2 regions of the Paenibacillus sp. FSL H8-0315 genome follow, and region 2 is predicted to be linked to the other one. Evidence: a T-box and tRNA genes for the amino acid it is inferred to sense, from the RefSeq annotation. Region 2 holds a T-box; the other holds one or more tRNA genes.

The links. The T-box of region 2 lies ahead of trpS (tryptophan--tRNA ligase). A T-box ahead of a tRNA ligase gene usually reads a tRNA of that ligase, here a tRNA-Trp.
Region 1: it encodes a tRNA-Trp, which carries the amino acid that the T-box ahead of trpS (tryptophan--tRNA ligase) is inferred to sense. The anticodon was not compared.

The regions. Positions count from the first base shown of each region.
Region 1 covers NZ_JBBOTA010000001.1:2,419,086-2,422,845, reverse strand. The annotation lists rRNA gene MHB56_RS10440 (23S ribosomal RNA) at 1-1,130, shown strand, start outside; tRNA gene MHB56_RS10435 (tRNA-Asn) at 1,191-1,266, shown strand; tRNA gene MHB56_RS10430 (tRNA-Ser) at 1,270-1,362, shown strand; tRNA gene MHB56_RS10425 (tRNA-Glu) at 1,381-1,455, shown strand; tRNA gene MHB56_RS10420 (tRNA-Val) at 1,511-1,586, shown strand; tRNA gene MHB56_RS10415 (tRNA-Met) at 1,604-1,680, shown strand; tRNA gene MHB56_RS10410 (tRNA-Asp) at 1,706-1,783, shown strand; tRNA gene MHB56_RS10405 (tRNA-Phe) at 1,794-1,869, shown strand; tRNA gene MHB56_RS10400 (tRNA-Thr) at 1,898-1,973, shown strand; tRNA gene MHB56_RS10395 (tRNA-Tyr) at 1,979-2,064, shown strand; tRNA gene MHB56_RS10390 (tRNA-Trp) at 2,071-2,144, shown strand; tRNA gene MHB56_RS10385 (tRNA-His) at 2,168-2,243, shown strand; tRNA gene MHB56_RS10380 (tRNA-His) at 2,287-2,362, shown strand; tRNA gene MHB56_RS10375 (tRNA-Gln) at 2,382-2,456, shown strand; tRNA gene MHB56_RS10370 (tRNA-Gly) at 2,463-2,537, shown strand; tRNA gene MHB56_RS10365 (tRNA-Cys) at 2,548-2,621, shown strand; tRNA gene MHB56_RS10360 (tRNA-Leu) at 2,636-2,714, shown strand; gene MHB56_RS10355 (AraC family transcriptional regulator) at 2,850-3,605, opposite strand.
Region 2 covers NZ_JBBOTA010000001.1:6,189,880-6,193,639, reverse strand. The annotation lists gene MHB56_RS26940 (sigma-70 family RNA polymerase sigma factor) at 1-330, opposite strand, end outside; gene MHB56_RS26935 (winged helix-turn-helix transcriptional regulator) at 556-939, shown strand; gene MHB56_RS26930 (hypothetical protein) at 1,090-1,515, opposite strand; T-box leader at 1,713-1,995, shown strand; gene trpS (tryptophan--tRNA ligase) at 2,098-3,093, shown strand; gene MHB56_RS26920 (aminopeptidase) at 3,163-3,760, opposite strand, start outside.

The DNA.
Region 1 (3,760 bases), 3.8 Mb from region 2:
GCCCAAGCGACTGTTTAGCAAAAACACAGGTCTGTGCGAAGCCGCAAGGCGAAGTATACGGGCTGACGCCTGCCCGGTGCTGGAAGGTTAAGGGGAGTGGTTAGGGGTAACCCGAAGCTATGAACCGAAGCCCCAGTAAACGGCGGCCGTAACTATAACGGTCCTAAGGTAGCGAAATTCCTTGTCAGGTAAATTCTGACCCGCACGAATGGCGTAACGACTTGGGCGCTGTCTCAACGAGAGATCCGGTGAAATTTTAATACCTGTGAAGATGCAGGTTACCCGCGACAAGACGGAAAGACCCCATGGAGCTTTACTGCAGCTTGATATTGAATTTGGGTACGATCTGTACAGGATAGGTGGGAGCCGTAGAAATCGGAGCGCAAGCTTCGGTGGAGGCGCCGTTGGGATACCACCCTGATCGTATCTAGGTTCTAACCTAGTGCCCTTACCGGGTACGGGGACCGTGTCAGGCGGGCAGTTTGACTGGGGCGGTCGCCTCCTAAAGAGTAACGGAGGCGTTCCAAGGTTCCCTCAGAATGGTTGGAAATCATTCGCAGAGTGCAAAGGCATAAGGGAGCTTGACTGCGAGACCTACAAGTCGAGCAGGGACGAAAGTCGGACTTAGTGATCCGGTGGTACCGCATGGAAGGGCCATCGCTCAACGGATAAAAGCTACCCTGGGGATAACAGGCTTATCTCCCCCAAGAGTCCACATCGACGGGGAGGTTTGGCACCTCGATGTCGGCTCATCGCATCCTGGGGCTGAAGTAGGTCCCAAGGGTTGGGCTGTTCGCCCATTAAAGCGGTACGCGAGCTGGGTTCAGAACGTCGTGAGACAGTTCGGTCCCTATCTGTCGTGGGCGCAGGAAATTTGAGAGGAGCTGTCCTTAGTACGAGAGGACCGGGATGGACGTACCGCTGGTGCACCAGTTGTTCCGCCAGGAGCATGGCTGGGTAGCTACGTACGGACGGGATAAGCGCTGAAAGCATCTAAGCGTGAAGCCCCCCTCAAGATGAGATTTCCCAATTAGTAAGACCCCTTGAAGACGACGAGGTAGATAGGTTGGAGGTGGAAGTGCAGCAATGCATGGAGCTGACCAATACTAATCGGTCGAGGGCTTATCCTATAGTTAGAATGCAGATTCGTTTCGGATTCAGTTTTCAGGCATCAAGCCTGGTATGAATATTCCCTGATAGCTCAGTTGGTAGAGCACTCGACTGTTAATCGAGTTGTCACAGGTTCGAGTCCTGTTCGGGGAGCCATATGGAGAGGTGTCCGAGTTTGGCCGAAGGAGCACGATTGGAAATCGTGTAGGCGCCACAAGCGTCTCGAGGGTTCGAATCCCTCTCTCTCCGCCACAAATTTTTAATTAGTATGGCCCGTTGGTCAAGGGGTTAAGACACCTCCCTTTCACGGAGGTAACATGGGTTCGAATCCCATACGGGTCACCAAATTTTCACTTGATTTATCCTAGTGGACTTTGGTACAATAACAATTGTTGTTTATGGAGGCTTAGCTCAGCTGGGAGAGCATCTGCCTTACAAGCAGAGGGTCGGGGGTTCGATCCCCTCAGCCTCCACCATAACACTTTCTTACTGACGCGGGGTGGAGCAGCCCGGTAGCTCGTCGGGCTCATAACCCGAAGGCCGCAGGTTCAAATCCTGCCCCCGCAACCAATTAACTTAAGCAATTATATCTTTTGGAACCGTGGTGTAGTTGGCCTAACATGCCTGCCTGTCACGCAGGAGATCGCGGGTTCGAATCCCGTCGGTTCCGCCATTTTCATCATGGCTCGGTAGCTCAGTCGGTAGAGCAGAGGACTGAAAATCCTCGTGTCGGCGGTTCGATTCCGTCCCGAGCCACCATTTATCATCACAAAAGAATGAGTGCCATGCCGGTGTAGCTCAATTGGTAGAGCAACTGACTTGTAATCAGTAGGTTGGGGGTTCAAGTCCTCTCGCCGGCACCATCCTTGGAGGATTAGCGAAGTGGCCAAACGCATCAGACTGTAAATCTGCTCACGTGAGTGTTCGGTGGTTCGAATCCATCATCCTCCACCAGTTTTTAGGGGCATAGTTTAAAGGTAGAACAACGGTCTCCAAAACCGTTGGTGTGGGTTCAATTCCTGCTGCCCCTGCCAAGTTCTTTCTAAAGTTTAATATGGCGGCCGTGGCGAAGGGGTTAACGCACCGGATTGTGGTTCCGGCATTCGTGGGTTCGAGACCCATCGGCCGCCCCATTTACTTTAAAATGAATAATGGCAACAATATCAACTTAATATGGCGACTGTGGCGAAGGGGTTAACGCACCGGATTGTGGTTCCGGCATTCGTGGGTTCGAGACCCATCAGTCGCCCCATTTTACTTTAAAATGTTATTGGGGATTAGCCAAGCGGTAAGGCAACGGACTTTGACTCCGTCACTCATAGGTTCGAATCCTATATCCCCAGCCATTTTATGCGGACGTGGCTCAGCGGTAGAGCATCGCCTTGCCAAGGCGAGGGTCGCGGGTTCGATTCCCGTCGTCCGCTCCAAAATTTACATGGCGCCATAGCCAAGTGGTAAGGCAAAGCTCTGCAAAAGCTTTATCCCCAGTTCAAATCTGGGTGGCGCCTCCATTTAGTTCATATGTGCCGGCGTGGCGGAATGGCAGACGCGCTCGACTCAAAATCGAGTGGGAAACCGTGGAGGTTCGAGTCCTCTCGCCGGTATCTTAAAAAGGTTTGTAAGATTGCTTTTATAAGCATTCTTACAAACCTTTTTTCTTTATGTTCTTGGGTTTACAGCATTAAGCCGTTGAAATAGAGAAACTCTCTATTCAACGGCTTTTTTAATCTGATTAGTGATTAACCTGATTGATTATTAATGCGGAATGCTCGCGGAGTAAGACCTATTTCTCGTTTAAACATATTGCAGAATTGGGCATCGTTCACAAAACCTGCAGCAGCGGATACTTCAGAGATTTGCATCTGAGTATGACGTAATAGAGATTTTGCATAATCCAGGCGTTTTAACAGCAAATACCGCAGGGGTGAAGACCCGAAACGTTCTTTAAATAGATGGCGAAAACGATCGTAACTATATCCGGACATTTCTGATAGTGTTTCGACGGACAATTTATGGCGATAATGCTCATTCATATAATTAAGGACATATTGTACTCGATCTTCTGTTGGGGATTGATATCCAGAGGCACTAAGAAGCCTCATAAGATGGACGGTAATCTCGCTCATTTGTAGGTTTAGAAGCTCAGAGAATCCGTCTTGCTTGCGTGTAAACTCTGCTTTCATTCGCAGCAGGATTTGAAGAACGGTCTGATCTTTATCATCTTCATATACGCCGAGCAGATTACTCATATTAGGGTGTTCTGAGTGGAAGCCTACAAATAATACATTTGCATCCTCACGGTGGTGCTCGTCATGTTTATGATTGGGTGGCACAAGCGCGAAAGAAGAGGAGCGAAAATGGTAACTTCGTGGGCCAACATTGGTTGTCCCTACCCCCTGTAAATAATAGACTAGTTCGTAGCATTCATGCTGGTGTGGAGGGATATAAGTATTTAGCTCATGTGTGGCACTTACAATATATAGAACACGATCCATGATGATCCTCCAATACTTATGTTTTAGCCGAATCGTACAAAACTATGACCGAAATCATATAATTATTTTTAATAATATTTGTTATGATCGTATCAATAAATCCGAAAGTTCGCAACCTGACTGGCCATCTCGTTCGGAAATAAAGCGGATTATTA
Region 2 (3,760 bases):
ATGGCCAATGTGTGTGACCTGTTCTCCTATTCTTTCATCTACCAGCGGCATGGAACGTTTTCTCCGTCTTTGTTCATCTATACAGACATAAATTAGAATTCGAATAATCCATGATTTGAATGCTTTGGGGTCCTTTAAAGTTTTTCTTTTAATCCAAGCCCGGCAAGTCATTTCCTGCATCGCTTCCAGCGCATCGTTTCGGTTCCGCAAGTAACTATAAGCAATACTGTACAATTGTTCTCTATGTACCAATATCGAATCGTAAAAATCTGTCTCGCTCCGAGTATCAAGAATCGTTACTTTTTTCATTTCTGCATTAGTCATCGTCATATCCTTCCTTAGCCTCCTCTCTTCAACCTTTCATAGATTAAGACGGGGGAGGTATAGAAACGGTTTTTATTTCATTTAACTTTTTTTCGCCCAAAGCTCTCTAAATTATAGCATTCTATAAAAATTGAACGAAAAATGTTATGATGAGTTATATTGGACATAATCAATAGTACGCACTCAAAAGTGCCATAGGTGCTAAAAAGTACCCATACCTTGGAGGTTATCATGACAACAACATCTACAACAACTGTCAAGAAAAAATACAATATTTCTGTTGAAGCCACCCTAGAGGTCATCGGAGGGAAATGGAAATGCGTAATTCTATGTCATTTAACTCATGGCAAAAAACGCACCTCCGAGTTAAAACAGTTGATGCCGGGCATTACTCAAAAAATGTTAACCCAGCAGCTACGCGAGCTTGAGGCAGATGGAATCATCAACCGAATTGTTTATAATCAGGTTCCACCAAAAGTAGAATACGAGCTTAGTGAATATGGGGATAGTTTAAGCGATATTTTGACTGCATTATGTAATTGGGGAGAACAACATATCATTAAACAATACGGTGATAAATACGCTGTTTTAGAGGATAACATCTTAAATAAATAAACCGCTATATCAAGGAAATGGTTGGAGATTTATGCTGTGAGAGTTGTACTTCAATTATATGCCCACGAAAAAAGGACAGCTGAATCAGATCGATTCAACTGTCCAAAGCTTTGATTCACCCGTCCCTTGAATGGCGCACAGGAACATAACTTAAATTACGCCCTCTCCTCCAATAGCAGTTGCTGTGAATGATATGGGTCCAAATAGATTAATAGGCAAGTTGCTATCATTCTGAATTACCAATTCATAGTTGTGGACTCCAATATAAGCACCATCGACCCACTGAGCACTTAATTGAATATCAGTAATTGTAGTAAAACGATAAAAGGATCTATAAATATCGACTCCAGCTCGTCGGATGATAACAAGAAATTGGCTATTAGCAAGTGCAGTAAGACTAAAACTTCCATTTAACTCGACTCTACTGGAGAAAGAAGCCGGATTAGCCGGACTAATATTTACTTGCGCTGTAGCTAAACCCGCTCCAGCTCCAGGAATCCCTGCAACCGTTATAGCAGTAGTAAACGGATCTAACGGGATTTTTGCCTGTGACCCATAACTTATTATTGTCGCCATTTATCATCACTCCATTTCAAGGTTATAGAGTAGTATATTGTAAATCCACAATGATAGATTGGACTTAATTCCTGATGATTATATACATTTAAGGTATACTTTGCTAGATCATATAAACCTAGATACCTCGTCAATCACCATACGATTTCTACTCATTGACAACACCCCTGTTCAGAATTACAATAATTCACATATCATGAACAACGATGACAAAGGGTAAGTAGACAGACGAACATGGTCTTCAGAGAGCCGGTGGTAGGTGCGAACCGGTGACCAGCGTATGCTCGAATGGCCTTTATAGTTGTTTTTCCGAACTATCTTAATGGATGCAGTAGGGAAAACCGGGGTTCCCGCCGTTATCAAGGGACCTGTATCGAGAATAAATTCAACCTCTCCGTACAGGTAAGAGAAGATCGAAAGCCAAGAATCGTAAGGTGACACGATCATTTAAGGTGGTACCACGACAACTTCGTCCTTATTGGATGAGGTTTTTTTGTCATTTAAAGGAGGTGATGGCCATGGATGATGGCTGGTGGTGGCGACTCGAGTGTAACCAAATGCTAAATAACAGGAGGAATTTATATGATGAACGAACGTGTCTTAACTGGAGATCGAGTGACTGGAAAGCTTCACCTTGGCCATTACGCCGGCAGCTTGCAGACCCGAGTAGCCCTTCAGGAGCAATATGAAACTTTTGTGTTTTTAGCGGATATTCAAGCCCTAACGACCCATTTTGATCGTCCACAGCTGCTGGGTCAACATCTGCATGAGATCACACTGGACTATTTATCTGCGGGTATAAATCCGGAGAAAACAACTATATTTATTCAATCGATGATCCCTGAAATCGCAGAGCTGACCATCTTGTTCTCTATGTTTGTTACTGTGAATTCTTTACGGCATAATCCCACGATTAAAGCCGAATCGAAAAATTCGAGCTTAGATGAATTGTATTACGGTTTTCTTGGTTATCCAGTTAGTCAGACTGCTGACATAACATTTTGTAAAGCAACGATAATTCCTGTAGGGGAAGACCAACTCCCTCATCTGGAATTAACCCGTAAAATCGTCCGCAGATTCAACGAGCTGTACAGCCCGATACTGGTGGAACCCAAAGCGCTGATCAGTGAGACTCCGAGGCTTGTGGGTACGGATGGCAACGCTAAAATGAGTAAAAGCCTTGGCAATGCCATCGAGCTGGACTCCACTAAGGAAGAGATTATCTTTAAGATACGAAAAGCCACAACCGATCCAGCGCGTGTGCATAAAAATGATCCTGGACATCCAGATATCTGTCCTATTTTTGCTTATCATGGTGCTTTTCGCTCAGCGGGGGTAACCGAAATTCGTGAAGGCTGTGAGCGGGGTACCATGGGTTGTTCTGCTTGCAAACAGTTGATTTCGACAGCTCTAGATCAGCTTATAGAACCGATGCGAGAGCTTCGTTCCTATTATGCTACTAAGCCCAAGCTTGTGCAGGAAATCTTAATCTCTGGAACACAGCATGCCCGCAGCATTGCTCAAGAAACAATGGCCGAAGTACGTGAGGCTATGAGTCTTAACTATTTTTCAATCTAAAAATGACCAATATAGGCACTCAAAAAAAGCCGGAATCTCATTGGAAGAGATCCGGCTTTTTTCTTCTCCTTACAACACCCAATTTCCCTTACGGAATACGGGTTCAATCGTGCCGTCCGCCAGCTCTCCGTCAATATCCAGCTCTGCTGAACCGATCATAAAATCGACATGAGTTAAGCTGACATTAGCTCCTCTAGCCACAAGCTCTTCGTTCGTAAGCTTTGTGCCGCCTTCAATATTTACAGGATAAGCACTTCCTAGCGCGAAATGGCAGGAGGCATTCTCATCAATCCCTGTATTGTAAAAAATGCGGTTCAAGCGAGAGATTGGAGAATCATGCTGCACTAAGGCTACTTCTCCTAGATAAGATGCACCTTCATCCGTTGCCAGCAGTGAGGTTAAATGTTCGCGTCCGGATTCAGCTTCATAAGCTACGACTTTCCCTTTTTCAAAAGTGAATGAAAGTCCTTCAACTAACCGTCCATTCAAATTAAGAGGGAGCGTGCTTCTAACTGTGCCATTAACGCCAGTACGATGGGGCATGGAATAAATCTCTTCCGTTGGCATATTAGCTACAAAATATACGCCTTTATCATTCTCACCGCCACCCCCGCGCCATAAATGGCCTTCCGGAAGCTCTACATGCAGATCCGTTCCCGGAGCACGG